DNA from 3 places in the Pseudarthrobacter sp. 902506025 genome. Region 3 is predicted to be linked to each of the others. Evidence: riboswitches for the same ligand, from Rfam matches in the RefSeq annotation. Region 3 holds a riboswitch; each other region holds the start of a gene.

Region 1 (9,372 bases), on a different contig from region 3:
GAACGCGGTCACGGGGCGCGGCCGCCACACGTCGTCGTCGGCCCTGGCCCTGCGCCTGGCGGACGCGCCGGCCGGCAGCTGGATCATTGACACCCCCGGTATCCGTTCCTTCGGACTGGCACACGTGGACCCGGACCGGATCCTGCGCTCCTTCCCCGACCTGTCCCCCGGCATCGAAAACTGTGAACGCGGGTGCAAGCACACTGCAAACGCGGTGAACTGCGGCCTCGACGACTGGGTGGCAGGCGGACACGCAGGTCCCACCGGCCCGGCACGCCTGGCATCGCTCCGGCGGCTGCTCGGCACGGACCCGCGCATGGACGCACAGGAAACCAAAGAGCTCGGCAGCGTCAACTGACGCGTTCTCCCGGCAGAAGCGTCCACAGACGGTAGTTTGTAACCATGATCCAACCCGCTTCGAGCTACAACGATGACCTGCGCCTGGCCCATGTCCTGGCCGACTCCGTGGATGACCAGACCATGAGCCGCTTCAAGGCCCTGGACCTCCACGTTGAGACCAAGCCGGACCTGACGCCCGTCACCGACGCCGACAAGGCAGCGGAGGAAGCCATCCGCGGCCAGCTCTCCCGCTCCCGGCCCCGCGATGCCGTCCTGGGTGAGGAGTTCGGCAGCACCGGGCACGGTTCACGGCGCTGGATCATCGATCCCATTGACGGGACCAAGAACTTTGTCCGGGGCGTCCCGGTCTGGGCCACGCTGATCGCCCTGGTGGATGAAGGCGAGCCTGTGGTGGGCGTGGTCAGCGCCCCGGCCCTCGGCAAGCGCTGGTGGGCGGCAAAGGGCATGGGCGCGTACATGGGCCGGTCCCTGGCAGCTGCCACCCGGCTGCGCGTCTCCGACGTGTCCAGCCTCTCCGACGCCTCCCTCTCCTACTCCAGCCTGAGCGGCTGGAAGGAACGCGGCAACCTCGACGAGTTCCTCGGGCTGACCGAAGACGTCTGGCGGACCCGGGCCTACGGCGATTTCTGGTCGTACTGCATGGTGGCAGAGGGCTCGGTGGACATTGCCTGCGAACCGGAGCTCAACCTCTACGACATGGCTGCGCTGGTGCCGATCGTGGTTGAGGCGGGCGGCCGGTTCACTTCCCTCGAAGGCGAGGACGGACCGTTCGGCGGGAACGCGCTGGCCACCAACTCGATCCTGCACTCAGAGGTGCTGCACCGCCTCAACCCGTACCTGGACGACCTGCTGTAACTGCCACGGTTTGGCCCCCTTAGGCGAATATTGCGACGCCGGACACCTCCAGACGGGGGTGTCCGGCGTCGTTTATTCGATATTGCGTAACAAAGCCCTTAACAATTGCCGCGGCTTCAATCCTGGCCGCCCCATGTCCTACGCTTTTATGCAGGTCACGAGTGCCAGCGCAAAACCCCGGTTTGCTGGCCGGCAACCCTCCATTCGCGGCGGGGTGCCCCGGGTGACGACCAGGCCGGTCCGGAGTGGATGCGGCAAGCGCGGATTCCCTGTGCCGGAGTCCTGTATTCAAGTGAGGTCTCTGTGACAACTGCCACCGTCTCCCCCCAGCCCGCCATTGCCGAATCCGGCGTCCCCGATGCACGCCACGCCGCAGCCGGCCGTCCGCTCGCCGCCGTCACCGGCGCGGAAATCCAGGCCCCCCTGATTTCCGGCGGCCACGTGCGGTATGCCAACCTCGATTACGGCGCGTCCGCCCCGGCACTTTCCGTAGTGTCCGCGTACCTGAACGAGATCCTCCCCTACTACGCGAGCGTCCACCGCGGGGCAGGATACGCATCCCAGATCAGCACCTCCGTGTACGAAAACGCCCGCAGCATCGTCCGGGACTTCGTGGGCGGCCGCCCGGACGATTCGGTCATCTTCACCCGCAACACCACCGATTCGCTGAACCTCCTGGCCGGCTGCCTTCCCGTGACCGACGGCCGGCATGACGGCGAGGTCCTCTACCTGGACATCGAACACCACGCCAACCTCCTGCCGTGGCAGGGCGTTCCGCACCGCAGCATCGTTGCCGCCGACACCATCACCGGCACCCTGGACGCCGTCCGGACCGAACTGGAGCAGGGCGGCGTCAGCCTGCTGGCGGTTACCGGCGCTTCGAACGTCACCGGCGAGATTCTTCCCATCCGGGCCCTGGCCGCGCTGGCCCACCAGCACGGCGCCCGGATCGTGGTCGACGCGGCCCAGCTCGCGCCGCACCGCAGGGTGGACATCAGCGCGGACGACGTCGACTACCTCGCCTTTTCCGGCCACAAGCTGTACGCGCCGTTCGGCGCGGGTGTCCTGGTGGGACGTCCCGACTGGCTGGACGCCGGTGTCCCGCACCTCGCCGGCGGCGGGGCGGTCAAGGAAGCACGGCTCGACGGCGTCAGCTGGGCCACCGGCCCGGCCCGCCACGAGGGGGGCTCGCCGAACGTCCTCGGCGCCGCCACCCTGGCCCGCGCCACCCAGGTCATCGCCGAACTCGACCAGGACCGGTGGCACGCCCACGAATCCGCCATCCGTTCCTTCCTGGTGGAGGGCCTGCAGGACATCGACGGCGTCACCGTCCACCAGATCTTCAAGGACACCAACCCGGAAACGGACACCATCGGCGTGGTCAACTTCTCGGTCGAGGGCTACGACGCAGGGCTGGTGGCCGCCTACCTTTCCGCAGAGCACGGGGTGGGCCTGCGCGACGGCCGCTTCTGCGCCCATCCCCTGCTGAAGCGCCTGGGCCTGCCGTCCGGCTCCCTCCGGGCAAGTTTCGGCGTGGGTTCGCGGCTGGAAGACGCCGAACGCCTCCTCGCCGGCATCCGGACGCTGCGCAGCAACGGACTGGGATGGGATTACGTGGTGGATGCGGGCCGCTGGGTGCCCGCCAATGATTTCCGCACCTACCCGCACTGGGCGCCCAATACCCCCGGGACGGCCGGAGCAGCCCCCTGCCTGGACGACTAGGCGGCGGGGCGGCGGCTGCCTGCTGATGCCGGGCATGCGGTAAATTCGAAGGACATCCGCAAGCAGCACCAGAAGGAGGCCACGCGTGGTTCGGGGTGGCCCCAGGCTTGATCACGGCCGGCGCACGGAGCTCGGGCAGAGCTTCCAGGACGGCGGCCGCCACTACCAGCGGGTCCGTCCCGGCTATCCTGCGGAATCTGCACGGTGGCTGGTACCGGCCGGAGCCCATGACGCCCTGGACGTCGGCGCCGGTACGGGAAAGTTCACCGCATTGCTGCTGGCCATGGGGCTGGACGTCACCGCCGTCGACCCCTCTGCGGACATGCTCGCCCAGCTGAAGGCCCACTGCCCCGCCGCCACGGCTGCGCCGGGGACTGCCGAGGCGACAGGCCTTCCCGACGCTGCCTTCGACGTCGTGACCCTTGCCCAGGCGTGGCACTGGTGCGACCCCCTGGCGGCAAGCACCGAGCTGGCGCGCGTCCTGCGCCCGCACGGAACACTTGGCCTGGTTTGGAACCAGCTGGACACCTCCGTCCCCTGGGTGCACCGGCTCTCCCGGATCATGCACGCCGGCGATGTGTACCGGCCCGGCCACAAGCCCGTCGTCGGGCCAGAATTCCACCGGCTCGAAGGTCACGTCACCCACTGGCAGGACAGGGTGACCACCGGGCACTTGATGGAGCTCACCAAGTCGCGCAGCTACTACCTTCGGGCCGGTGAGGCGACGCGGGCAAAAGTTCTGGCCAACCTGGACTGGTACCTGCACGAGCACCTGGCCCATGCCCCCGGCCAGGAACTTGACCTTCCCTACCTCACCCTGGCCTGGCGCGCCACCAAGGCATGACGCACGCGGTCTGCGGCGGGGTGGCCGAAGCGGCGCACTCTGCCGCACCGGCCAAACCGGTAGGCTTGGGCATGTGAAGACCAGCGCGCCCTCCTCCTCGATCGAGGACTACGTCAAGGTCATCTACTCATTCACCGAATGGCAGGACAAGCCCATCACGTCCTCCCAGCTGGCACAGCGGCTGGGAGTGGCAAATTCCTCGGTCTCGGAAATGGTCCGGAAGCTGAAGGACCAGGGCCTGGTGGACCACAAGCCCTACAGCGCCGTCACGCTGACCGAGGCCGGCCTGCGCCTGGCCCTGTCCATGGTCCGGCGCCACCGGCTCATCGAGACCTACCTCGTCCAGCGGCTCGGCTACAGCTGGGACGAGGTCCACGATGAAGCTGAACAGCTGGAGCATGCAGTGTCGGATACGTTCATCGAGCGCGTTGCCGCCAAGCTCGGGGACCCTAAGCGGGACCCGCACGGCGACCCCATCCCCACCGCGGACGGCCAGGTCCTGATGCCGCGCGCCCACCTGCTCGCCGCGCTGGACCAGGGACACAGCGGCAAGATCACCAGGATCAGCGATGACAACCCCGAGCTCCTGCGGTACCTCGCCGCCCAGGACATCGACCTCGACGCCGAAGTCGAGGTGATGGGACGGCGGCCGTTTGGCGGCGCGCTGATGGTCCGGATCGCCGGTTCGGGCGGCACCCGCGACTACGACCTTGCTGACGAAATCGCCTCAGCGTTGTGGGTCTCCAGCGACACCCCGCACCCGGGCTGCGTCCTCGGCGGTTAAGCGGGCTGTCCTCTGCCGATTTGGCCGGCTCCCGTATGGTGGAAGGTGATGATCAGCAGACGCGACGCAGCAATAACCCTTGATGTTCCCCTTGAGATGGCACAGCGCCACGGCCTGCCGAAATGGATGTCGGAGGACGAGCTCCGCGGCATCATGGACAATCCCCCGCCCTGGCTGGTGCAGTCACGGGCCAACCGCACCGGCAAACGGCCCGTCTGGGTACACCTGGAATGCGCCGTCTGCGGGTACGAGGAAGCCGCCCGGCCCAAGAAGTGGTGGCCGGACTTCACCTACGTGGTGTGCGGGCACCACGCCCCTTCGGACGTTCCCGCCGTGCGCCCCGGCTGCGTCCGCAGCGAGTACGACGGCGTGGGGACGCGTTTCGTGGGCATCGCTGACGTGGAAGCGCCTCCGGTCAGCCAGTAGCCTTTCGTACTTCGCCTTCCGGACGTGCCCGCCCACGGTACCGGGCCGCCGTCGACCCTTATCCAGCGCCGTTGGCCGTCATTTCCTCCGGAACAGCCGTCAGGTGAAGCTCGGCGCCGTCCCGCAGCACGGCCAGGTCGAGGGGGCGGCCGATGGCATCGGCGAACAGCAGGCGCTGCAGGCTTTCGGCGTTGCTGACGGGACGGCCGCCGGCTGTGACGATGACGTCCCCTGCCGACAGGCCTGCCTTGCCTGCGGGCGAACCGGGCAGCACCTCGACCACCCGGAGCCCCTGCCGCCGCCCGGTGCGGATCACGGCGCTCGAGCCGAGCTGCATGGGGGTGCTTACCAGGCCCAGGTACGCGCGGCGCACCCTCCCGTCTGACAGGAGAGCGGAGATGATCCTGCGTGTGGTGGCGTTGATCGGGATCGCCAGCCCCAGGCCGGCTCCGGCCACGGCCGTGTTGATGCCCACGATCCTGGCGTGGGTGTCCGCCAGCGCACCGCCGGAGTTTCCGGGGTTCAGGGCCGCGTCCGTCTGGATGACGTCCTCGATGACCCGCCGGTTACCGCCCGACCAAACCGGAATGGCCCTGCCCAGGCCGCTGACCACCCCCGCGGTCACCGAACCGGCCAGTCCCAGCGGGTTTCCCACTGCCACCACCAGTTGGCCCACCCGGAGCGATTCCGCCGCGCCGAACTCCGCAGGCCGGATTCCGGGCCGCGAACCTTTCACCACGGCAAGGTCTGACAACGGGTCCGCGCCCACCAGTTCCAGCTCCATCCTGCTGCCGTCGCCAAAGACCGCGAAGCCTTGCCGGGTGCCGGCCACCACGTGGGAGTTTGTGAGCAGGTAGCCGTCCTCGGTGAAGAGGACCGCGGAGCCTGCGCCCACCCTGACCCGTCCGTTGCGGCGCTGCGCCGTCATTTCAATGGCTGCGACGTGGGGCGTGACTGCTGCCGCGACGCGCATCACCGTCTGCGAGTAGGAGTCCAGGACGTCGCCTGTGTCCGCTGGCATGGGTTCCTGCGCCTGTTCCATGGCGCACCTCCGGATTCAGTTCCGCTCTCGGCGGTCGGGTGCCCTCAGGGGCCTTACGGAAGTCAACGATGCAGGGCGCGATTCCAGTCCCGCGCCGGCTACGCCTTCGGTGAACGGTGTGGGGGGTAACGCTGCACTTTGTGCGGGGGTACCCTCAACGCCCTCAATATTCCATCAAGTAGAGAAATACCTGCTGCCTCGCTGTTAGCTTGGGGCAATGTCACGGGGGAACCACGGACCAGCCGTTGCGGAGCAGCAGGCAAAGGTCCGCGTCGAATGGATTGATGCGGCACGGGGCCTGTGCGTCGTCGCGGTGGTGCTCTTCCACGTTGGGTTGTGGCACTTCCTCCGCTTCGAGCACGAGGCCAGCGTAGCGTTCACCTTCTGGGACATGGTGGCCACCGGACTTGGCTCGGTCCGCATGCCGCTGCTCCTTGCCGTCTCCGGAATCCTTGCCGCCTCCAAGGTCCGCAACGGGTTCGGGAACGGCAGGGCGTGGAAGTACAGCCTGAACAACTACTACCTGTACGCCGTATGGCTGCTTCTCTATGCACTGCTCAGCGTCGTCCTGGCGGGTTCGCCGCGGCCGCAGCGGGTTGGCTCTGCCGGCGATTTCTTCCTGCAGCTCATCGCCCCGGACACTCCCCTCTGGTTCATTTACGCCCTGGCCGTCTACGTCCCGCTGCTGGCCCTCTGCAGGAAACTCCCGTCGTCGGTGGTCCTGGCCGCTCTTGCAGCCTTGAGCATCATCACCGCCGTGCTGGTAGACAGCACCGCCGGCCAGTGGGGCAAAGTCCCGGAGCTTGCGGTCTTCTTCGCCGCCGGTGTCTACGGAAAGAACATCTTCCTGCACATCGCGGGCGCCCGCAGGCTGCGCTGTCTCGCGGTGTCACTCCCGGCCTTCGTTGCCCTGATGGCGCTGCCGGAGATCCACCCCGGCCTCGATCAGGCCGTCTTCATAGTTCAAGGACTGGCCGCTGTCATTGCACTGGTAGCGATGATCAGTGCGGTCACCAGGTACCGGCCCATTGCGGTGGCAGGGTCGTGGATTGGGCGGCGCACGCTTGGCATCTACCTCCTGCACACGCCCATCATGGATTTCCTTGTGCTGGCTTTCCACGGCCCTTTGTCGCCGGTTGGGCCGGCCATCTCGAAGTCATTGCCCATCGCGCTGGTCTACCCGCTTGCCTTGACCGCGGCCGTCATCGCCGCCTGCGTGGGGGTCGAATCCCTCTTCAGGAGATGCGGGTTGACGTTCCTGTTCCAACGTCCGGGCGCCATGCCGGGTCCTGTGCCCACCCGTGCGCGGCTGCTGTCCAGGCTCTAGGATCGGTAGCATGACTGATTCGCCTGCCGGGTCCCGGACCGAACTGTTGAATCCCGACGAATGCTGGCGGTATCTTCGGTCCTCCTACATCGGCCGGCTGGCAGTCATCAACGGTGACGTGCCCGAGATCTTTCCGGTGAACTTTTCCGTTGCCGGGGAAACGCTGGTGTTCCGCACGGCACCGGGCACCAAGCTGCGAGCCCTGCTCAGTGGCGCAGTTGCAGCCCTGGAAGTGGACGGGCTCAATCCGTACGCCACGGAGGTCTGGAGCGTGGTGGCCAAAGGCAGGCCGGAACCCTTCGATGAGGAACGGATGGCTTTGCCGGACGCCGATGCCGACCGGGAACCGTGGGAGCCGGGTATCAAGGACCATCTGGTGGCCATTACCCCCACGGACATCACCGGGCGGCGTTTTGCCGTGCGGTCGCGCACGCGGTGGTGGCCGCCGGTCGACTTCTCCGCGGACTGGCTCTAGGTCCCGGCAGCCCCTCCGCAGTTCCCGCCAGGCCTGTGCAGTTCCAGCCAGGACGTCACGATGTGAGGATCACCTTGAGCGCCTTGGTCTCGGCAGCCCGGGAGAACGTGTCGTAGGCGTCGAGGAACTGGTCGAAGCCGAAGTGGTGCGTGGCGAATTTCTCCGCCTTGATCTTCCCCTGCGCCACGAGCCTGAGCAGCATGGGCGTGGTGTTGGTATTCACCAAACCCATGCTGATGTTGATGTTCTGGATCCATAGATTCTCCAGATGCAGTTCCACTGGTTTTCCATGCACCCCGACGTTGGCCACAGATCCGCCGGGCCGCACTATCCCGGTGCACATGGAAAAGGTTGCAGGGACGCCCACGGCCTCGATGGCGACGTCGACGCCGCGCCCTCCGGTCAGGGCCATGACCTGGTCCTTCCAGTCAGCGCTGCCCGAGAGAACTGTGTCCGTGGCGCCGAACTCCGTGGCCTTGAGGAGGCGGTTGGCGTCCAGGTCGATGGCTACGACCGTGGCCGCCCCATAGAGCCCGGCCGTGGTGATCGCCGCCAGTCCCACGGGCCCGGCACCGACCACCGCCACAGTGTCGCCTGGCTTCACCCGACCGTACTGGACGCCGATTTCAAACCCGGTGGGAAGAATATCGGACAGCATCACCGCCTGCTCGTCGCTGACGCCCCCGGGCAGCAGGTGCAGCGAGTTTTCGGCGTAGGGGACCCGGACATATTCCGCCTGGGTCCCGTCGATCAGGTGGCCGAAAATCCAGCCGGTGCCTTCCTGGCCCTCGGCTCCCAGGCAGTGCGAATAAAGTCCCGTCCTGCAGTTCGCACAGTGGCCGCAGGATTTGATGCAGGAGATGATGACGCGGTCGTTCAGCTTCAGTCCGGTGACGGACGGACCGGTTTCCACAACGGTTCCCACGCCCTCATGGCCCAGGATGCGCCCCTGTTCGACGGCGGGAACGTCACCTTTGAGGATGTGCAAATCCGTGCCGCAGATGGTGGTGGTGTCGACTTTGACAATGGCGTCACCAGGTTGCTGGATTCTGGGGTCCGGGACGTCGGTCCAGGACTTCTCCCCGGGTCCGCCGTAGACGAGGGCTTTCATGGGATTCTCCTTAGGCTGAAGGCCGGCCCTGTGGCATGCCGGGCGGCTTGCGCGGACTGTGCAGCCCCAGCAGGCATCCCACAGCGTCCCACCGGGCCGGGCGGGTCCCAAGTGCCATAGGTCCTCCCTTTTTCGCCGGGCCTTTATGCCCTTTCCGGATGCCGGAGAGTTGCCTACGCTGTGGCCTATGACTGACAACACGAACGTACCTGTCCCGGAAATCCTCGATGCGGAAGAGTGCTGGACCCTCCTCGGCCAAACCGGGGTGGGGCGGCTGGCCGTCATCGCCGACGGCCATCCCGACGTCTTTCCCGTCAACTACAAGGTGGACCGCCAAACGCTGGTTTTCCGCACCGGTGCCGGCACCAAGCAGCAGGCCATCGAGTCGGACGCCACCGTGGCGCTGGAAGCAGATGCTGTCAGCGC
Region 2 (9,372 bases), on a different contig from region 3:
CGCCTGGAGTCCGTCGATTTCCTGGAAGAGTGCCTCCAGGTTCACCACGCAGCCGTTGCCGATGATGGGAACGGCGTTGGGGCTGAGAATGCCTGCCGGCAGCAGCTTGAGTTCGTACTTTTCACCGCCTACGACGACGGTGTGCCCGGCGTTGTTGCCGCCGTTGGGCTTGACGACGTAGTCAACACGGCCGCCCAGCAGGTCGGTGGCCTTGCCTTTTCCTTCGTCGCCCCACTGGGCTCCTACGATCACAATTGCTGGCATGGGATCCTCCCCCATTCGTTCGGACTGCCCGGGCCGGCCACCAGGTGGCGGGCCCATGCAGCGCCGTTCATGAGAATGCCCCGAACATACCGGCCTTCGCACAGCCGCAGCACGGCGCAGCGAAGCAAGAGTTCCGGGGCTCTTACCACCCAAGTTTAGCCGATGGGGCACTTTGTCCACTGTTGTGGCCCGCCGCCTATTCGTCCTCCGCCTCCCCGGCGGGCCGGGACGTCTGTTCGGCGAGCCTGTTCCAGAAGGAGGTGTCGGCGTCGGCAATGGACCCGTCCGCGATGGCCGCGGCCGTGGAGGTCAGCGTGGTGACGGTCTGCTTGATCAGGTAGCCGTTGCTGCGCTGTCCGAGTGCATAGCCGTCCAAATAGTGGTCCGACATGCCGCGCATCTCGAAGAGCAGGGTGGCGATGCCGTACTCCACGGAGATGCCGTTGCGGCTGATGGTTTCGGCACTGCCGCCCTGGTACTTGCCCAGGTGTCCCCAGCCGGTGGAGTCGACGTTGTTGAACACCACGGCGCCGAGCTGCTTGGATTTTTCGACGACGGCGGGGTCGGCGTTGGGGGTGGTGGGGTACAGGATGGAGCCCGACACCAGCTTGCCGTCACGCTCGGCCCGGGTTCCCTGGTGGTGCAGGTCGATCATGTAGTCGATCCGGTATTTGCGCATGACGTTGTTGTGCAGCGCCTGGGTCTCCGGCTGGACCTTGGCCACGTGGTCGCGGTTCAGGTCCACACCCTCGGCGTTGTAGCGGGTGAGGTGCCGGTCCCCCTTTGCGAGGTAATTGTCCAGGGAGAAGTTCACGTCGCCCATGGCGCCGTCCGCATTGAGCATGGGCACCACCAGGATGTTCACGCCTTTGAGGATGTCCGCGGATTTGCCGGTCCCCAGGTGCTTGATGAACTCCATGGCGCCCTCGGTGGTGAGCTGCTCGTTGCCGTGCTGCTGGGTCAGGTACAGGATGGTGGGCTTGGCGGGGTCCGAAATGTACTTGACCAAGTGGATGTCGCGCCCCTTGACCGTCTGCCCGATGACCTCCAGCTCCATTGCCGGCTGGCGGGCATCCTGGTCCTTCAGGAACGAGACCATCTGTTCGTACGTGGCGAGCTTGGACGTGGTGATCTGGCCGTTGCCGTCGTAGGTGGGGCCTTCGCCCACAGCGTGTGCCAGCGGGGCAGGTCCTGCTACGACGGCCAGCGCCAGGGCTCCGGAGACGGCGAGGGTCCTGAAATTTGCCAGGGGTTTCTTCACAGTGCGTTACCTCTTTCGAGTGCATCGGGGTGCCGTTAGCCAGCTTCGTCGCGGCGGCGGCATGTGACCTCAGCCAACCAAGCTTAACGAAACCTGTCAATAACCTGAACAAAAGCTGTAAGTATGCTGCTGCCCGCTGGGAAACGGCAGGAAAGCCGCCGGGCAGCCCGTCGCGACATAAAGCGGAGCAGACTTGCCCCGGGGCAGGCATCTGGATTTATGTGAGAGTGAACCATCCGGAGCGGCCGAGAGACCTGGCTCGATGACGCCGCAGCAACCACGGTCCAGCAGGATTCCTGCCGGCCGAAGGTGCTACTGCCAGGACCGATGGAAAGGAAGATTCCAGCATGTCCCTGAACACCGACCACATCCGCGTCACCCACGCGGGATCCTTGCCCCGCACCCCCGAACTCATCGCGGCCAACGCAGCCAAGGAAAGCGACGGCGTCACCCCTGAATTCCTGGAACTCCTGGAGGCCTCCGTGGTGGAGGTGGTCCAGCGCCAGAAGGACCTCGGCATCGACATCCCCAACGACGGCGAATACGGGCACACGATGTCCAGCTCCGTGGACTACGGCGCCTGGTGGAACTACTCCTTTGCACGGCTGGGCGGCCTGGAGCCAACCAACGTGGACCGCTGGGCCGATGCCCAGGTGCACCGCTCCTCGCCCGGCAACATTGTCCTGACCTCATTCCCCGACCGGCGCGACCGGCAGGCGTTTAACGAGGCCTACAACGACCCCTCCTCGGGCATCCTGTCCCACCGCAAGAGCGTGACCCAGCCCAAGATCGCCGGACCCCTGACCTACACGGGCCAGGACCTGGTGGCATCGGACATCAGGAACCTGAAGACCGGCCTCGCAGCCGCCGGGTTGTCGGACGGCTTCGTAGCATCCCTCTCCCCCGGCTCCTGCGCCCGCGTGGCCAACGAGTACTACAAGTCGGATGAGGAACTTGTCTACGCCTGCGCCGATGCCATGCGGGAGGAGTACAAGGCGATCATCGATGCCGGCCTCACCGTGCAGCTCGATGATCCGTCCCTGGCCGAGAGCTGGGACCAGATCAATCCCGAGCCCAGCCTGGAGGACTACCTGAAGTTCATCCAGCTGCGCGTCGAGGCCACCAACTGGGCCCTCCGCGACCTGCCCCAGGAACAGATCCGGCTGCACGTCTGCTGGGGTTCCTGGCACGGTCCGCACACCACGGACATCCCCTTCGCCGACATCATCGGATCGGTGCTGCAGGTGAACGCCGGCGCCTACTCCTTCGAGGCAGCCAACGTCCGCCACGAACACGAATGGCGGGTATGGGAGGACACCAAGCTCCCCGAGGGCAAGGTGATCATCCCGGGCATCGTCTCGCACGCCACCAACGTGGTGGAACACCCGGACTTGGTGGCAGACCGCATTGTCCGCTTTGCCGACGTCGTGGGCCGTGAGAATGTCATCGCCTCCACCGACTGCGGCCTGGGCGGCCGGGTCCACCCGCAGATCGCCTTCGCCAAGCTGGAGGCCCTCGGCGAGGGCGCCCGCCGGGCCACCAGCCGCCTCTGGTAGCTGCAAGAGGCGACGCGGGAACCCGCCGGTTCCGTGCCCTGGCTGAGTCAGGTGCACGGGACCGGCGTTTCGTTTCCCGGGGCTTGCTAAACTGGGTAAGGCCGACCAGGAATCGGCCCACCCCAATCAACCGCCGCTGATGTGTCGCGCCCCCGCGTGCCCGTTTCCGTGGCGGCAGCAACGCCAATCCCCGCAGGAGAACCAGCACTTCATGACAGCCCTGGCACCCGAAACATTCCACGAACAGCTCATGAGCCGCCGCTACGACCCCAGCGTTGCTGCCGTTAACGAGCTCTGCGATTCCCTGCGGGAGACCAAGCCCGGAACCGTGGTCCCTTATGTGGATCCCATGCACGACGTGGAGGAATGCCGCATCATCAGCCTGTTCTCCAACATTGGCGAGGCGGACCCGTCCGGGTTCATCACGGCCGGGGACCAGGACGCCGCGACCCGCATGCTGGGACTGCAGTGGAAGCTGGGCCTGCGCCCCGAGTTCGTGATGCCGTGGAACGTCCACCCCTGGCACGTTCCCGGTGAGCCCAACGGCAAGTTCACTCCCGACCAGATCCAGGCAGGCCTGAAGCCGCTGCTGAAGTTCCTGGCCCTGGTGCCCCGTGCCTCCGTCATCGTGGCGCACGGAACCGAAGCCAACCGGTTGGCCAACGCACTCCTGAAGACCGAAGTTCCGCTGCTGTGGCGCCGTGGCCTGAAGACCTACAAGGTGCGCTCCCTGAGCGGCCGCGCCTTCGCCGGTTCCCCCGCTCGCCAGGAGGAGTACCTCGAGGACATGCGCGCGGCCTACGCCGACGCCATGGCACGCACCGGCATCGCCAAGCCTTAAGCGACCGACGGCGGGTGGTTACCTTTCCAGGAAAGGTAACCACCCGCCGTCGTTGTTTAAGCGCAAAGGACTAAAACTTGCCCTCGATCGCTGCCTTCGCCGTGGGGTCCGAGTCGTTGAGGAACTTTTCGATCCGCTCCGGCTCGTCAGCCTCGCCGATGGCAGAGGAAGCCCTGCCCAGGGAATAGAGGGCCCGCAGGAATCCGCGGTTGGGCTCGTGCTCCCACGGGATGGGCCCGACGCCGCGCCAGCCGTTGCGGCGCAGCGAGTCCAGGCCGCGGTGGTAGCCGACGCGGGAGTAGGCGTAGGAATCGATGATCCGGCCCTCCGCCCATGCTTCTTCGGCGAGCACAGCCCAGAGCAGCGAGGACGTGGGGTGCTTGGCCACCAGGTCCAATGCCTCGTGGCCGGCCTCCAACTGCCCGTGCACCTCGGTTTCGGCAGGCAGGAGCGTGGGCTCCGGCCCCATCAGGTTCCGGCGGAACTCGTCCGACATCTAGAAGGTCTTTCCGGCCGAACCGAGCTGCTTGGTGGCTTCCACCACGCGGGCTGCCAAGCCGGCTTCGGCGGAGGCGCCCCAGACGCGGGGGTCGTAGGTCTTCTTGTTGCCCACTTCGCCGTCAACCTTCAGGACGCCGTCGTAGTTCTTGAACATGTGGTCAGCCACCGGACGCGTGTAGGCGTACTGGGTGTCGGTGTCGATGTTCATCTTGATCACGCCGTAGGAAACGGCGTCGGCGATCTCCTGGTCGGAGGAGCCGGAGCCGCCGTGGAACACGAGGTCGAACGGGTTGTCCTTGCCGATCTTTGCACCCACCTGGGCCTGGATGTCCTTGAGGATCTCCGGGCGCAGCTTGACGCCGCCGGGCTTGTAGACGCCGTGCACGTTGCCGAACGTCAGGGCGGTGATGTAGCGGCCGTTTTCACCGGCGCCGAGGGCGTCGATGGTGGCCAGGGCGTCCTCGACCGTGGTGTAGAGCTTGTCGTTGATGGCGTTCTCCACGCCGTCTTCCTCGCCGCCGACGGTGCCGATCTCCACCTCGAGGATCATCTTGGCGGCAGCGGTGCGGGCCAGCAGGTCACGGGCGATCTTCAGGTTCTCCTGCAGGGTCTCTGCGGAGCCGTCCCACATGTGGGAGTTGAACAGCGGGTTGCGGCCGGCCTTGACTTCAGCCTCGGACGCTTCCAGCAGCGGCAGGACAAAGCCGTCCAGCTTGTCCTTGGGGCAGTGGTCCGTGTGCAGGGCGATGTTGACACCGTAGTTCTTGGCCACCTCGCGGGCGAAGGCAGCGAAGCCCAGGGAACCGGCCACCATGTCCTTGGTGGAGGCACCTGACCAGTAGGCGGCACCGCCGGTGGAAACCTGCACGATGCCGTCGGACTCTGCCTCGGCGAAGCCACGCAGTGCCGCGTTCAGCGTCTGCGAGGACGTGACGTTGACGGCGGGGAAGGCGAATCCGCCCGCCTTCGCGCGGTCGATCATCTCGGCGTAGATCTCTGGGGTTGCAATGGGCATGCTGGCTCCTCTGCTGAGTTTCGTCTGTGGGTGGATGACCCTCAAATAGACCGCTTACGGCTTGGCACCATCCTAGCCATTCCCGGGCTGCCAGGGTGTTTCGGGTCACCTGTCGGTAATACTCACACGTGCTGGTTGAAGACGTGCCGGCGGATCCAGGCGTGCATGGCTATAGCCGCGGCGGAGGCGGCGTTGATGGAGCGGGTGGAGCCGAACTGCTCGATGGACAGGGTGGCGGCGGCCGCCTGGTGGACTTCCGGGGTCAGGCCCGGGCCCTCCTGCCCGAACACCAGCACGCAGTCGCGCGGCAGTTCGTACGTCTCCAGGGGCACCGAGTCCGGGAAGATGTCGATCCCGATGATCGCCAGCCCCTCCCCCTGCGCCCACTGGACGAAGTCCTCCACGGTGGGGTGGTGGCGAACGTGCTGGTAGCGGTCGGTGACCATGGCGCCGCGCCGGTTCCACCGCCGTCGGCCGATGATGTGTACTTCCTTGGCGAGGAAGGCGTTGGCGGTGCGCACCACGGTGCCGATGTTCAGGTCGTGCTGCCAGTTTTCAATGGCCACGTGGAAGTTGTGCCGCCGGGAGTCCAGCTCCGCGACGATCGCCTCGTGCTTCCAGTAGCGGTATTTGTCCAGGACGTTGCGCCGGTCGCCGTCCGCCAGCAGGTCAGGGTCCCAGTGGTCGCCTTCCGGCAGTTCCCCTTCCCAGGGCCCGACGCCGACCTCCGCCTTTGCGGGTCCGGCCTCCCCGGGCTGGTGGTCGGGTTCGTCTGTCATGCCGGGCGTTTGGTTCACCCTTCAACACTAGACTGGACTCTTCGGGCAATCATCACAGGCGGAGGCAGGGCATGGCAGACGAGGACCAGGTAGCAGGCAACCCGGCGGTATACCGGAGCGGCCAGGAGATTGAGTGCTGGCTGACGGACATGGACGGCGTCCTGGTCCATGAAAACCAGCCCATCCCCGGGGCGGCTGAGCTGATCCAGCGCTGGGTGGACACCTCAAAGCGCTTCCTCGTGCTGACCAACAACTCCATCTTCACGCCCCGCGACCTCGCCGCACGCCTGCGCGCTTCCGGACTGGAGATCCCCGAGGAGAACATTTGGACCTCCGCCCTGGCCACCGCCCAGTTCCTGAAGGACCAGGTGTCTGCCGGTGGCTCGGAATCGGGCAACCGCGCCTACACCATCGGCGAAGCAGGGCTGACGACGGCGCTGCACGAGGCCGGCTTCATCCTCACCGACCAGAGCCCGGACTTCGTGGTCCTCGGCGAGACGCGCACGTACTCTTTTGAGGCAATCACCACGGCCATCCGCCTGATCCTGGCCGGTGCGCGGTTCATCGCCACCAACCCGGATGCCACCGGCCCCTCCAAGGACGGCCCCATGCCGGCCACGGGTGCCATCGCGGCCCTGATCACCAAGGCCACCGGCCGCGAACCGTACATTGTGGGCAAGCCGAACCCCATGATGTTCCGGTCGGCCATGAACCAGATCGATGCACACTCCGAGACCACCGCCATGATCGGTGACCGGATGGACACGGACATCATCGCCGGCATGGAGGCAGGCCTGCACACCGTCCTGGTCCTCAGCGGCATCACGCACAAGGACGACATCGCCGCGTACCCCTTCCGGCCCAACCAGGTGCTGAATTCGGTGGCGGACCTGAAGAACCAGATCTAGAAGATGCTGACCCGGGAGCCGCCCCGGGGCAGCGGGAAGTACTCGTCCAGCAGTTCCGTGACCAGGGGCCGGTAGATCTGCGGGTTCCAGCCGGGGCTGGCGTGGGCGGGCGCCGCACCCGTGGTCTGCAGGTTGCTGGAGACCATGTTGTCCTTGAACACCACCGCCCAGGTTTCGGCCGCGGTCTCATAGTCAACAGTGCCGTCTTTGGGGTTGCCGATATAGGCCATCTTGGCTGTTCCGAGGTGGCCGGCGAACTGGCTTCCCTCGAAGTGGTAGATGTAGGCGGACTCCGTTTGGACCAGGACGTTGGACGGGGCAATGGGTGAGAGCTGCTCCAGCGTCTGGTTCAGGATCTGGCGCCAGCTCCGTTCGTCCTTGTGGATGATCCGCTCCCCCAGTTCATACCCGCCGCGCAGGGTGGAGGGGAACCTGACGCCGCTCTCGTAGAGGAACACCACGCCGTCGAACCAGCTTTGGTCCAGGACGTCATGGGCGCTGTAGGGGCTGGAGTCCAGGAGGATGAACTGCACCTGGACGCCCTGCAGGGCCAGGAGCCGGGCCGCCACCTGGGTGGCGAGCATGCCGCCGAAGCTGTGCCCGTAAAAGAAGAGCTTGGTGATCTTCTCGGCAGTGATGTAGTCGGTGATCGCGTTGACCACCTCAGTGATGTTGAGCCCCAGGTTGGAATATCCGACGGCGGCGAGCCGGGCGCGCTTGTTCAGTGCGCCCCTGAGCGTGTTCAGGATCCACTGCGCTTCTTCCCAGCTGGTCTTGTACCCGGGGAACAGGAACCAGCTTGCGTCCGGGTAGTAGGCATCGGCGAAGTCGTCCGCAATGGTCAGGATCCTGGTAGTCCGGCGCTGCGACTGCACTTCACGGGTCATCAGCATGTCCGCCGCCAGCAGCCCGGAGGCGCCGGCCCCGGCCAGGAACGTACGCCGCGAAAAGCGTTTGAGGGCAGCCGCTTCCGCCAGCAGCCGGGCATCGGAGACCCCTCGCCGGCTCTGTGGATTAACTTCCCCCTCATACGGCACACTCCTACCGTAAGCCCCGGGAAAGTCACCACGGCAACCGCGGATGTTAACGTTCGGTGACGCTGAGCGTCAACTGGCGGCCTGCCCCTCCGTGGCCGGGAAGGGCGCCTGCGGTTCCTGCTGGCGGCGAAGGATCTCCAGGCCAATGTCGTTATAGCGGCCCAGCAGGTCAGCGCCGTCGGTGGCGTCCGGGTTATCCAGCAGGGCAAAAGCGGAGTCGCTGGCGTGCAGCAGTTCCTGCTCCGTGTATTCCGTCAGCGGACGGCCATACAGCCCTTCGATCCACATCACCGGCAACTGGGGGTACTCACCTGCGAACTCACCGCCGGGGAAAAGCTCCCTGATGTCATCATCCACCAGGAGCGGGCGGAGGCTGGAGGCGTCCCATTGTGCCCAGTCGTGCGCCGCGGGGGTGAGCTGAAGGGACACCCCGGCGGAGGGGACGCCCGGCAGGGACGTGGTGTCCATGGCGTTGAGGTCGCCGCGGAGACCTGCCAGCGCGGATGATTCGACAAGTTCAGCCTGCGAGAGATCGACGCAGATACGGCAGCGGATGCCCATCCTCCGGACGCGGCGGATGATGTGGACCAGTTCAGCACGGGAATCGTGGTGAAGGGCTCCCCGGACTTCAATCCGGACGATGTCCGCGGGGACATCAAGGTTAACGAGTGCGTCTAGCGCGCGGTCCATAGGTACTCCAAAAGAGGTTCTATGGCCGACGGCTCAACCTCCGCTAGCGTAACCCTCACCGGGCCTCCGCACAACCTGCCTTCAGGCCCGCCGACCCTGGCCGACTTTGCCCGGTTCCTGGTAGTGGGTACGCGCTCCGGCGGTGCCGCCCACCGAATCCACCAGCGACTTGGCGATGTCCCGGAGTTTGGTGTTGCTGTTGCTGGACGCCTCGGTGAGGATTTCGACGGCCGCTTCCTGGCTGCACCGGTTCTGCGCCATGACGATGCCGATGGCGATATCGATGATGGTCCTCGACTCCAGCGTGGCCCGCAGGTTCGTCGCACTGTCTGCGTGCAGCGAGAACCGGACAGCCAGCCGGAGTGCTTCGGAAATTTCCCGGGTGAAGTCCCGCGCCCTGTCCGCCGCCCGGCCGTCAAACTTGCGCGGGGCGTCGGAGTAAAGGTTCAGCGCGGCCTTGGCCTCCCCCTGCAGGTTGAACGGCAGCGACAGCACCGAACGCAACCCGTGGGAGGCAACG
Region 3 (9,372 bases):
CTTCGCCTTCCGCACGGCCTTGGTCATTTCCAGGATGGAATCCGGATAGCCGGGGATCAGGTCCACGGAGTTTCCGTCCACCATGGGCAGCGAGCCCAGGGTGCGGTTGAGCTCAGCAGCGGACTTCACCCACTCCGGGCCGGGGTAGTCGCTTTCCGCATCCGAAAGCGCGGTGATGCCCGCCTGCACGCGTTCGTTGACCAGCTGCTGCTGTGCGCGCCGCCGGCTGGACAAGCGGAAATTGCCGAACAGCAGGAACAGGACGATGCCCACGAACGGAATGAAGAAGATACCCAGCAGCCAGGCCATGGCGGTGGTGGGGCGCCGGTTGCCGGGAATGATGCCCAGCGCCAGGATCCTGATGGCCAGGTCGGCGAAGCCCAGGAGCACCACCACCCATGTGGGCGCGGTGCCGGCAAGCGAAAAAGGCCACAACACGTCTAAAACCCCCGGGGAGATTGGGCTCCGGAGGACGGCTTCCGGCCGGTGCACTCTGCCCAGCTTATCCGCGGTACAGCACTAAGCTGGTGCCATGACCTCTCCAGCCCCCGTGGTTCTTGCCTTCCTCGATCCTGCTTTCCCCGACGGCAGGGTGGCCGATGCCACCCAACCCCAGCTGCTGGTCACGGATCTGGGGGTCACGCGCGGCGACGGCGTCTTCGAAACCATGCTGGCTGTTGGTGGAACGGTGCGGAAGATGCAGGCGCACCTGGACCGGCTTGGGGGCTCCGCCGCGGCACTGGACCTGGCCATCCCGGACCAGGAGGCATGGCGGCGCGTTATTGCGGCGGCGGTGGCCCGGCACCGGTCCGAGAACCCGCCGGCAGACCCCGCCGCCGATGAACTGGTGGTCAAACTGGTGGTCACCCGCGGCGTTGAAGGCGAGGCGCCCACGGCCTGGGTCCAGGCGTCGCCGGCCGGCGCTGCCGGCCGCAGGCAGCGCGAAACGGGCATCGACGTCATCCTCCTTGACCGGGGTTACGACAGTGATGTGGCCGAACGGGCGCCCTGGCTGCTCCTCGGCGCCAAAACCCTTTCCTACGCCGTCAACATGGCAGCGCTGCGCCATGCCCACAAACAGGGCGCCGACGACGTCATCTTCCTGTCCTCCGATGGCCGCGTGCTGGAAGGCCCCACGTCCACGGTGCTGCTTGCGCATGTGGAGAAGTCCGACGACGGCACAACAGTGAAGCGCCTCATCACGCCCCAGCTGGACAGCGGCATCCTGGCCGGGACCTCCCAGGGCGCCCTCTTCGCGGCCGCCAAGGCGGCGGGCTGGGAACTGGGCTACGGTCCGCTGGAGCCCCGGGACCTCATGGACGCTGACGCGGTCTGGCTGATCTCCAGCGTCCGCCTGCTGGCGCCCGTAAACCGGATCGACGGCAAGGAAATCGGCACTCCGTCCGTCCAGAAGGAACTGACCGCCGAGTTGAGCGGACTTTTCGCCGCCATCCACTAGGCCGCAACAAGCGGCGCAATCCCTTTTCCCACTCCCGCATCACCCGTAAGGTGTGGACCATGGACTCGCGAAACCTGCCGATTGAAAACCTGTCCTTCGACGACTGCTGGGAACTCCTCGACAATGACGCGGTGGGCAGGCTGGCCATCGTGGTGGACGAGCATCCCGAGATTTTCCCCGTGAACTACGCCGTCCACCTGCGCAGCATCGTCTTCCGCACCGCACCCGGGTCAAAGCTTTGGGGCGCCAGGATGGAACGGCCGGCAGCACTGGAAATAGACGGCTACGACCCCGCATCGGAACAGGCCTGGAGCGTAGTGGTGCGCGGCGAAACGGAAATCATCGAGGACCAGGGCGTGAAGGATGCCGTGGACGCACTCGGCTTGGAACCGTGGCAGCCGGGCGAAAAGGCCCACTACGTGCGGCTGAACGCCAAAGCACTGACGGGGCGCCGGTTCCGCGTGAACCGGCCGGACATCTGGAACACCCGCCTGCAGGACCGGCGCCGCGCGTCCTTCGAATAGGGCCGCCCCGGGCAATCCGCGGTCAGCAGCCCCCGGGGTCAGGCGGCGGGGCCTGCCGCCTGCCGTGACAGCTGTGCTTCCAGCCCGGACAGCAGGATGCCAAGTCCCTGGTCAAGCTCCGCCTCGCCGTCGTACTCTGCCAGGGCGGGAGCAAGGGCACGCAGCTTGGGGAATTCCTTCGCCGGCAAACGGTGGAGCCCCAGGCGCAACAGCACCTCGTTCTCTTCCGGATCCACCACGTACTCCTGCAGCTCGTTCAGGATGTGCCCGTAGAGGAAGCCGTAGTAGGCGCGGTAGACGTGGAGGGCATCGGCCGGCGCGAATCCTGCCGAGCCCAGCAGGGACAGGATCTGTTCCAGCGGCCGCAGCGTGCCCAGGGGGCGAAGGCCCAGGGGCGTGGAAAGGGGCCGCGTGACCAACAGGGGAACCACATTGGGATGCTGCAGGGCGAGCGCCCGCAGGCTGTGGGCGATCTTCCGCAGCTGGGCTTTCCAGTCCGGGTCCGATGGATGGATGCTGAGCTGGTTGAGTACCAGCTCGGTAACCCCGTCCAGCAGAGCGGCGCGGTTCTCGGCGTAGCGGTAGAGGCTCATCGGATCCCGGCCGAGTTCCTGCCCCAGCCGGCGCATGGTCAGGGCCTCCAGGCTTTCGGCGTCCACCAACTCCAGGGCCTTGGCCAGCACAATGTCCCTGCTCAGCCTCGTTTTGGCCTGCCCGGTCTGGGAAGTGTTGGCGGAAGTCATCACAAAGGTCCTCACTGGCGGCCCTCGTCCCGAAGTAACTGGGACGGTTGCCTCATATCTGGTCTACAGGTAAAGTCTACATCGTAGACAAGATGAACTCTTGAGCTTTTCGGGACCTCTCAAGGAAAGCGGCTACACAATCCTTTGCCACCTTGTGCAGGGCATCGAGGTTCGCCGCTGGAGCCTACCGGCGGCACCACGCACCGAGCGAAGGGACGCCTCATGGCCAATTCGCAGTTTGATCTTTTCCTCCACGAAGCCACCTACGCAGACCATGCCTCGGAATCCAGCCTGGACCGCGACCGCCTGTACGGGCTGTACACCAGCTGGTGCTTCGTCAACGAGCAGCCCACCGGCACCGAGTCCAGTTTCTGGGCTGCCATGAAACACAAAGTCTCGGTTCGCCGCAACGGACTGCGCATGAAGGGGCCGGCCGCTGCGGACTACATCCTCAGCAGCTACCCGCGGCTTGTTTAAGGCCCCACCGGGCTGCCAACAGGCCGCAGGGTAACCAGCGGCGCACGATCACATGCTGTGGCACTTTTGTGCCGCAGCATTTTCGTGTCCGGATGCACCCTGGAACCAGGCAAAGGAGCCATCCCCCAGGCGGGAATCCCTAGGTGGGAATGATCCGGAAAAGGAACCTGGTGCGGACCATCACCCACAACAGGCCCAGGACCACGGCGTAGGCCGCGGTGTTGAGGAAGATGCTCTGCTGCTGGAGCGCCGGGATGTTTGTGACGACGGCGATCAGCACCACATGCATGATGAAGACATACAGCGTGGCGCGGCCCAGCGGAATCAGGAACCAGCCCAGGGCACGCTCCACCGGTTTCCAGTAAGCGCTGAGGAACGCGTAGGCGGCCACCACCAGGACCAGGACGTTGAACAGCCGGCCGGGCGCCAGGTAGGTCCGGCCGAAGAGTGCGTCATACATGGCCCGGTAGGAGGCGTCCGGCATGAGCGCCAGGCGGACGTCGTAGTTGTTGGCCAGGTACGGATTCCCCCAGGACAGGAAGGCCAGCGCAAACGCTGCCGCAGTGCAGGCCGCCACCACCCACGTGTGCGCCGACAACCACGCAACAATGCTGCGGCGGTAGTAGCCAACAACCAGGCCGAGGACGAAAAGCACCTGCCACACCAGCAGCGGAAACGAGTCCTCAAACTGGGATGGCAGGATCCTGAACCGGGTCACGGCGCCCACTGCGTACACGGCGAACGTCGCCAGCAAAACCCAGACGGCCTTGCCGCGGTTCAGCGCCGCAAGGATCAGCGGGCTGGCCAGCAGGAGCACCACATACAGGCCCATGACGTTGAACTGCCAAGGCCCGAACTGCAGCAGCACGATGGCCGGCAGCACCTGCGGCGGCACGGGGAACTGGAACAGCGACGACATGCCGGCGTAGAGGTCGTAGGTCCGGCCGGCACCGCTGTGTCCCGCGCCGCCGGTCCCCTGGTCCACGAACGTGGTCAGGGCCTCAGTGTGGAAGAACGGGAGCAGGGAAAGAAGGAAGACGCCGATCAGCACGGCCAGGGCGGTCACATAGAGCTTCCCAGCCCGGCGGGACGTCAGGTCCACCACCCGGCCGAAGTCCTCCTTGGCCTTGGGCCCGTACACCATGCCCACCACCAGGCCGGAGAACAGGACGAACAGCTCCGCGCCTGACACGAAGCCCACCGCCTCCTGGGTGAGCAGCTGGAACAGTGAGGCCATGCCCAAGTGGTTGACCACCACAAAGACAATGGCCAGTCCGCGCAGCAGGTCCACCCGCGAATCCCTGGTGGAAGGGTCCTGGTAGCTCCAGGACGTGGCGGTGTTGATCCGGCGGGGAACCTGCCACAGGGCCACCAAGAGGATGACCATGGCGGCACCAACGGTCCAGGGGGCGGCGCCGGAAAGCGTGTTGGCCCGCACGTAGGTGCCTGTGGACGCCACATCCGTGACAGGGCCGGTGACCATCGGCGATGCCTTCAGCCTGTCCAGGGCGGCCTTGGCAATATCCGGGCTTCCCGTGAGTAGCCAGCTGATGCTCGCCACGCCGGTATCCCGCGTGCTGGTCCGTTCGTCCCACACCACGGCGGCCGTCCCGGCGAAAGCGGGTGACGTGGCAGTGGCCACCACCTGATCCCACCAACCCGTCTTGATGTCCGCCTCGGGCGCCCCACCGGACGCAGGGCTGTAGAAGGCCGAGGTCTGGAGGAGGAAAGGCTTTTTGCGTCCCTCGGCGTAGGTGCCGTAGAAGTTCTCGCCGCCGGAGGCCGTCAGCATTTCCTGGAGTTCGCCCGGACGCGGCGTCGTGTTGACGGCGGCCCCGCCGGCAGTGTCGTCGTGATAGGCGGTCAGGCCCACCCAGTCCACGGCGTCATCGCCCGGGTAGTAGGGGGCATAGGCGCTGTCGCTTCCGTTCCAGGTCCCGTCCCCGTTCGTATCCAGGAGGGAAAACCCGTCGCTTCCCGGCTGCGGGGCATTCCGGTTCCGTTCAAAGGGGTAGTCCTTGCCCAGGTAAGGCGCCCACACCATGGCGGCCCGGCCGCCGTCGTCCTTCTTGAAGGCTGCCGCCACGGCCTGGAAGGCCTGCCGGTACGTGGCCGGCTGCTGGCCCCAAGCCACCCAGCTGGCATTCATATCGGGGGCGAACCGGACCAGCAGTTGGCCCTTGAACCCCGATGTCAGGTCACGGACCTGGGCTGCGAACGCTTCCGCCTCCGCGGAGCCGAGCTGGTCCAGGGGCACCGACGGCTTCACCGAGAGCAGGGCGTGGGCGCCTTTGGCTGCAGTCTGCTGCAGGAAGCCGTCGATGTCATTCCGCTCCGATTCGCGGTACGGAATGGTGATGTCGTGGCCGAAGACGGCGGGGCCGGCGCCCAGCCTGTCGCTGAAGCCCGCGGCCGTATCCTCGCCCCACTCGAGGACCGCCCCCAGCCACGGCTTGCCCTTGTCCGGTGCAGCAGGCGCGGCGTGTGCCGGGCTTGCCGGGACAACCAGGGCCAGGAGGGCGATGAACGCGGCGGCGAAAAAGGCTGCGATGGATCGCGGACGGTTCCGCCGGATGGCGGCGTGGTGGAGCGATACGTGTGCCCGCATGCTGACAAGGACCCCCCGGTACTCATTGCTCTGGATACGGGGCGGCGCCCCCGGTAAGAACTTTATCGGCCCGTGGGCATAACCCGTGCCGTGACGCGGACGGCTCAATTACGGAACATGACGACGGCGGCGATGCGGCCGGGCGCGGCAGGTGTTACGTTTTTGGGGAGTAATGAGTACCGGCGCCAAGCCCTGACTTGCCGGTCGGCAACCCTCCCTTTCGCGGCGGGGTGCCTCAGGTGAATACTCGGCATATCGACCGATTCGAGCTGCAAGCGTGAGAGAAGGAGATCCGTCGTGTCCGACGCACCCGCCCCTGACGAAAGACTGTCCTACCGCCTGATTACGGGCGCGGACAACCGTGAATTCTGTGAGCGGATCTCCGCTGCACTCGCCGATGGCTACGTCCTGCACGGCAGCCCGGCGGCAACCTTCAACGGCACCACCGTCATCGTGGCGCAGGCAATCGTCCTTCCGGCCGCGATCGCTTCCGCCGACGCCGCCGTGGCCACCGCCGTGGACCAGCTCGATGCCGAATTTGAGGGCGAGTTCGACGGCGAGGGCCACGCATGAGCTACGCGGGAGACCTGACGCCGCAGGAAGCCTGGGCCAAGCTGGAGCAGGGCGCCATCCTGGTGGACGTCCGCACCGAGGGCGAATGGGCCCACATCGGCATCCCGGACACCAAGGCCACGGACAACGATCCCCTGTTCATCCAGTGGACCTTCCCCGGAGGCATCCCCAACCCGGACTTCGTCAAGGACCTCCAGGAGCAGGCGCCGGAGGATCCCCACGCGGAACTGCTGTTCCTGTGCCGGTCCGGCCAGCGGTCCATCGCGGCCGCAACTGCCGCCACCCAGGCGGGCTTCACCGCGTACAGCGTGCTGGAGGGCTTCGAAGGCGAGCCCGACCGCTACGGCGAGCGGACCGTCAATGGCTGGAAGAACCGCGGCCTCCCCACCAACCTCGGAAAGAACTAAGTGACCTTCAACCCAGACGCCCCCGGCTGGAACCCCGACACCCAGGCAGTCCGCGGAGGCCTGGACCGCTCCAACTTCCAGGAAACATCCGAGGCCATCTTCCTGAACTCAGGGTTCGTCTACGAATCCGCCGCGGCAGCTGAACGGGCCTTCACCGGCGAGGACGAGCGCTTTGTCTACTCCCGCTACGGCAACCCGTCCGTGGCCACCTTCCAGGAACGGCTCAGGCTGCTCGAAGGCACCGAAGCATGTTTCGCGACGGCGTCGGGCATGTCCGCCGTGTTCACCGCGCTGGGTGCCCTGCTGGCTGCGGGCGACCGGGTGGTGGCCGCCCGGTCACTGTTCGGTTCGTGCTTTGTGATCCTGAACGAGATCCTGCCCCGTTGGGGTGTGGAGACGGTCTTCGTGGACGGCCCGGACCTGGACCAGTGGCGCGAAGCCCTGTCCAAGCCCACCACCGCCGTCTTCTTCGAGTCCCCGTCGAACCCCATGCAGGAGATCGTGGACATCGCCGCCGTCAGCGAACTGGCGCACGCGGCCGGGGCCACCGTAGTGGCGGACAACGTGTTCGCCACTCCCCTGCTGCAGCGCTGCGGGGACCTTGGTGCCGACGTGATCGTCTACTCCGGCACCAAGCACATCGACGGGCAGGGCCGGGTGATGGGCGGAGCCATCCTGGGCACCAAGGAATTCATCGACGGACCGGTGAAGCAGCTGATGCGCCACACCGGCCCCGCGCTTTCCGCTTTCAACGCCTGGGTCCTGACCAAGGGCCTGGAGACCATGGGCCTGCGCGTCAACCACTCCTCGGCGACCGCACTCCGGCTCGCAGAATGGCTGGAGGAACAGCCGGCGGTGAGCTGGGTGAAGTACCCGCTCCTGAAGTCGCACCCGCAGTACGGGCTGGCGGCAAAGCAGATGAGTGCAGGTGGCACTGTCCTTACCTTCGAGCTCGCTCCTTCCGGCGGACGCACGGGCAAGGAAGCGGCGTTCGCACTGCTGGACGGGCTGCGGATCATCGATATCTCCAACAACCTCGGTGATGCAAAGTCCCTGATCACGCACCCCGCCACCACTACCCACCGCGCCATGGGCCCGGAGGGGCGGGCCGCCATCGGCCTGAGCGACGGCGTGGTCCGGCTCTCGGTGGGGCTCGAGGACCCGGAGGACCTCCTCCGCGACCTGGAACAGGCGCTGAAGCAGATCTAGCGGGGGCGGGACCAGGTCCGCGTGGCCAAATACAGATGTCAGTGCCTCGTTGGATGATGTCGGTATGGGAATCGGCGGTGGTGTCGGGGTGGTGCTGGCGTCAATCGATGCCTCTGTTGCCGCCCTCGATTCGCTGAACCGTGAGGACTCTTTCCTTGCTGCCGGGGCTCATGGTGGTGCCGGTGTGGATATTGGTGCCGGTACGGATGTTTTGCAGCGGCGGTATGGGATCCGGCTGGAACGGCTGGAGCTTATGGCTCGGCTGGAGGCGCAACTGGCCGCGGTGAAAGCGGCGACCGCTGCTGAGGCAGTGGAGTTCCAGCAGGCGATGACGCCGCCGGACGCCTCCGTCCAGGATCGCACTTACGCTGACATGTCGGTGGTGGAGGAAATCGCCGGAGTCCTGACCATCAGCTCCGCAGCCGCGGGCGCCCTTGTGAAGCAGTCACGGCGGATCTGCTCCCTGCCGCCCGTTATGAACGCCCTGTCCGCGGGCGCGATGTCCTGGCAGCACGCCCGGATTGTCGCCGATGAGACTGAAGGCCTCACCCCGGAGGGCGCGGCGTCTCTGGTGGCGCATTTCTTCGACCCGGCTGCACCCCAGCCCGCCCGCGGCGCCGCGCCCGGCGAGCTCGTCCCGTCACGGTTCCGGGCCAAGGTCCGTGGGTGGCGGGAACGCCACCATCCGGAATCGATCGAGAAGCGCCACGCAAAGGGCGTGGCCGACCGGCGGATGGAATACACCCCCGACAAGGACGGCATGGCCTGGATCTCCCTCTACCTGCCCGGCGATACCGCCTGCGCCATCTGGAACCGGACCACCGCCACCGCCCGCGGACTCCAAGGCCCTGACGAACCCCGCCCCCTCACCCAGCTCCGCCCCGACATCGCAGCATCCCTGCTGCTGGGGGTTGGCATGAAGCCCGCAGCCGGGGAGACCGCCGCCCACGCCGAGGAAGACGGTCCCGGCCCCGGCGTTCAGGGCACGCAGGGTGTCACCGGGATCGGGAAGGTCCCTGCGCCGCGGGCCGACGTCCTGGTGATGGTGCCGGTGTTCTCCCTCCTCGGCGTGACCGATGAACCCGCCGTACTGGATGGTTTCGGGCCGATCCCGGCGTCCATGGCGCGCAAACTTGTCGCCGACGGGGCGGAATCGTTCTACCGGGTCCTGGTCGACCCCCGCGACGGCGCACCACTGGAAATTGGCCGGAAAAACTACCGGCTCACCGAAACCATCAAACGCTGGATCAGGATGCGCGATGCCAAGTGCACCTTCCGGGGCTGCGCCAACCGCACCCCCGATAACGAAACAGACCACCTCACCGCCTGGCAACACGGCGGCACCACCAACGTCAGCAACCTGGCCCAACTC

The links. Region 3 has a riboswitch for S-adenosylmethionine ahead of AB0280_RS04130 (DUF1737 domain-containing protein). Riboswitches for the same ligand answer to the same signal wherever they lie in the genome.
Region 1: linked by a shared signal. The riboswitch ahead of AB0280_RS07595 (aminotransferase class V-fold PLP-dependent enzyme) and the one ahead of AB0280_RS04130 (DUF1737 domain-containing protein) in region 3 are both predicted to bind S-adenosylmethionine.
Region 2: linked by a shared signal. The riboswitch ahead of AB0280_RS14010 (cobalamin-independent methionine synthase II family protein) and the one ahead of AB0280_RS04130 (DUF1737 domain-containing protein) in region 3 are both predicted to bind S-adenosylmethionine.

What each region holds. Positions count from the first base shown of each region.
Region 1 is NZ_JBFBKW010000003.1:74,473-83,844, forward strand. Features, by position in the region: gene rsgA (ribosome small subunit-dependent GTPase A) at 1-358, shown strand, start outside; gene hisN (histidinol-phosphatase) at 403-1,215, shown strand; SAM riboswitch class IV at 1,369-1,482, shown strand; gene AB0280_RS07595 (aminotransferase class V-fold PLP-dependent enzyme) at 1,519-2,937, shown strand; gene AB0280_RS07600 (class I SAM-dependent methyltransferase) at 3,023-3,781, shown strand; gene AB0280_RS07605 (metal-dependent transcriptional regulator) at 3,855-4,565, shown strand; gene AB0280_RS07610 (hypothetical protein) at 4,614-4,991, shown strand; gene AB0280_RS07615 (S1C family serine protease) at 5,050-6,033, opposite strand; gene AB0280_RS07620 (acyltransferase) at 6,251-7,360, shown strand; gene AB0280_RS07625 (pyridoxamine 5'-phosphate oxidase family protein) at 7,371-7,835, shown strand; gene AB0280_RS07630 (zinc-dependent alcohol dehydrogenase family protein) at 7,891-8,946, opposite strand; gene AB0280_RS07635 (pyridoxamine 5'-phosphate oxidase family protein) at 9,134-9,372, shown strand, end outside.
Region 2 is NZ_JBFBKW010000007.1:85,987-95,358, reverse strand. Features, by position in the region: gene AB0280_RS14020 (adenylosuccinate synthase) at 1-264, opposite strand, end outside; gene AB0280_RS14015 (M14 family zinc carboxypeptidase) at 461-1,525, opposite strand; SAM riboswitch class I at 1,755-1,859, shown strand; gene AB0280_RS14010 (cobalamin-independent methionine synthase II family protein) at 1,873-3,081, shown strand; gene AB0280_RS14005 (uracil-DNA glycosylase) at 3,293-3,922, shown strand; gene AB0280_RS14000 (DUF3151 domain-containing protein) at 3,993-4,418, opposite strand; gene fbaA (class II fructose-bisphosphate aldolase) at 4,419-5,438, opposite strand; gene AB0280_RS13990 (TrmH family RNA methyltransferase) at 5,561-6,217, opposite strand; gene AB0280_RS13985 (HAD-IIA family hydrolase) at 6,289-7,125, shown strand; gene AB0280_RS13980 (thioesterase domain-containing protein) at 7,122-8,162, opposite strand; gene AB0280_RS13975 (hypothetical protein) at 8,232-8,852, opposite strand; gene AB0280_RS13970 (GAF and ANTAR domain-containing protein) at 8,934-9,372, opposite strand, start outside.
Region 3 is NZ_JBFBKW010000002.1:67,660-77,031, reverse strand. Features, by position in the region: gene cls (cardiolipin synthase) at 1-438, opposite strand, end outside; gene AB0280_RS04155 (aminodeoxychorismate lyase) at 533-1,459, shown strand; gene AB0280_RS04150 (pyridoxamine 5'-phosphate oxidase family protein) at 1,519-1,983, shown strand; gene AB0280_RS04145 (TetR/AcrR family transcriptional regulator C-terminal domain-containing protein) at 2,022-2,726, opposite strand; gene AB0280_RS04140 (hypothetical protein) at 2,949-3,203, shown strand; gene opgC (OpgC domain-containing protein) at 3,343-5,811, opposite strand; SAM riboswitch class IV at 5,980-6,095, shown strand; gene AB0280_RS04130 (DUF1737 domain-containing protein) at 6,109-6,384, shown strand; gene AB0280_RS04125 (rhodanese-like domain-containing protein) at 6,381-6,791, shown strand; gene AB0280_RS04120 (O-succinylhomoserine sulfhydrylase) at 6,792-8,000, shown strand; gene AB0280_RS04115 (HNH endonuclease signature motif containing protein) at 8,065-9,372, shown strand, end outside.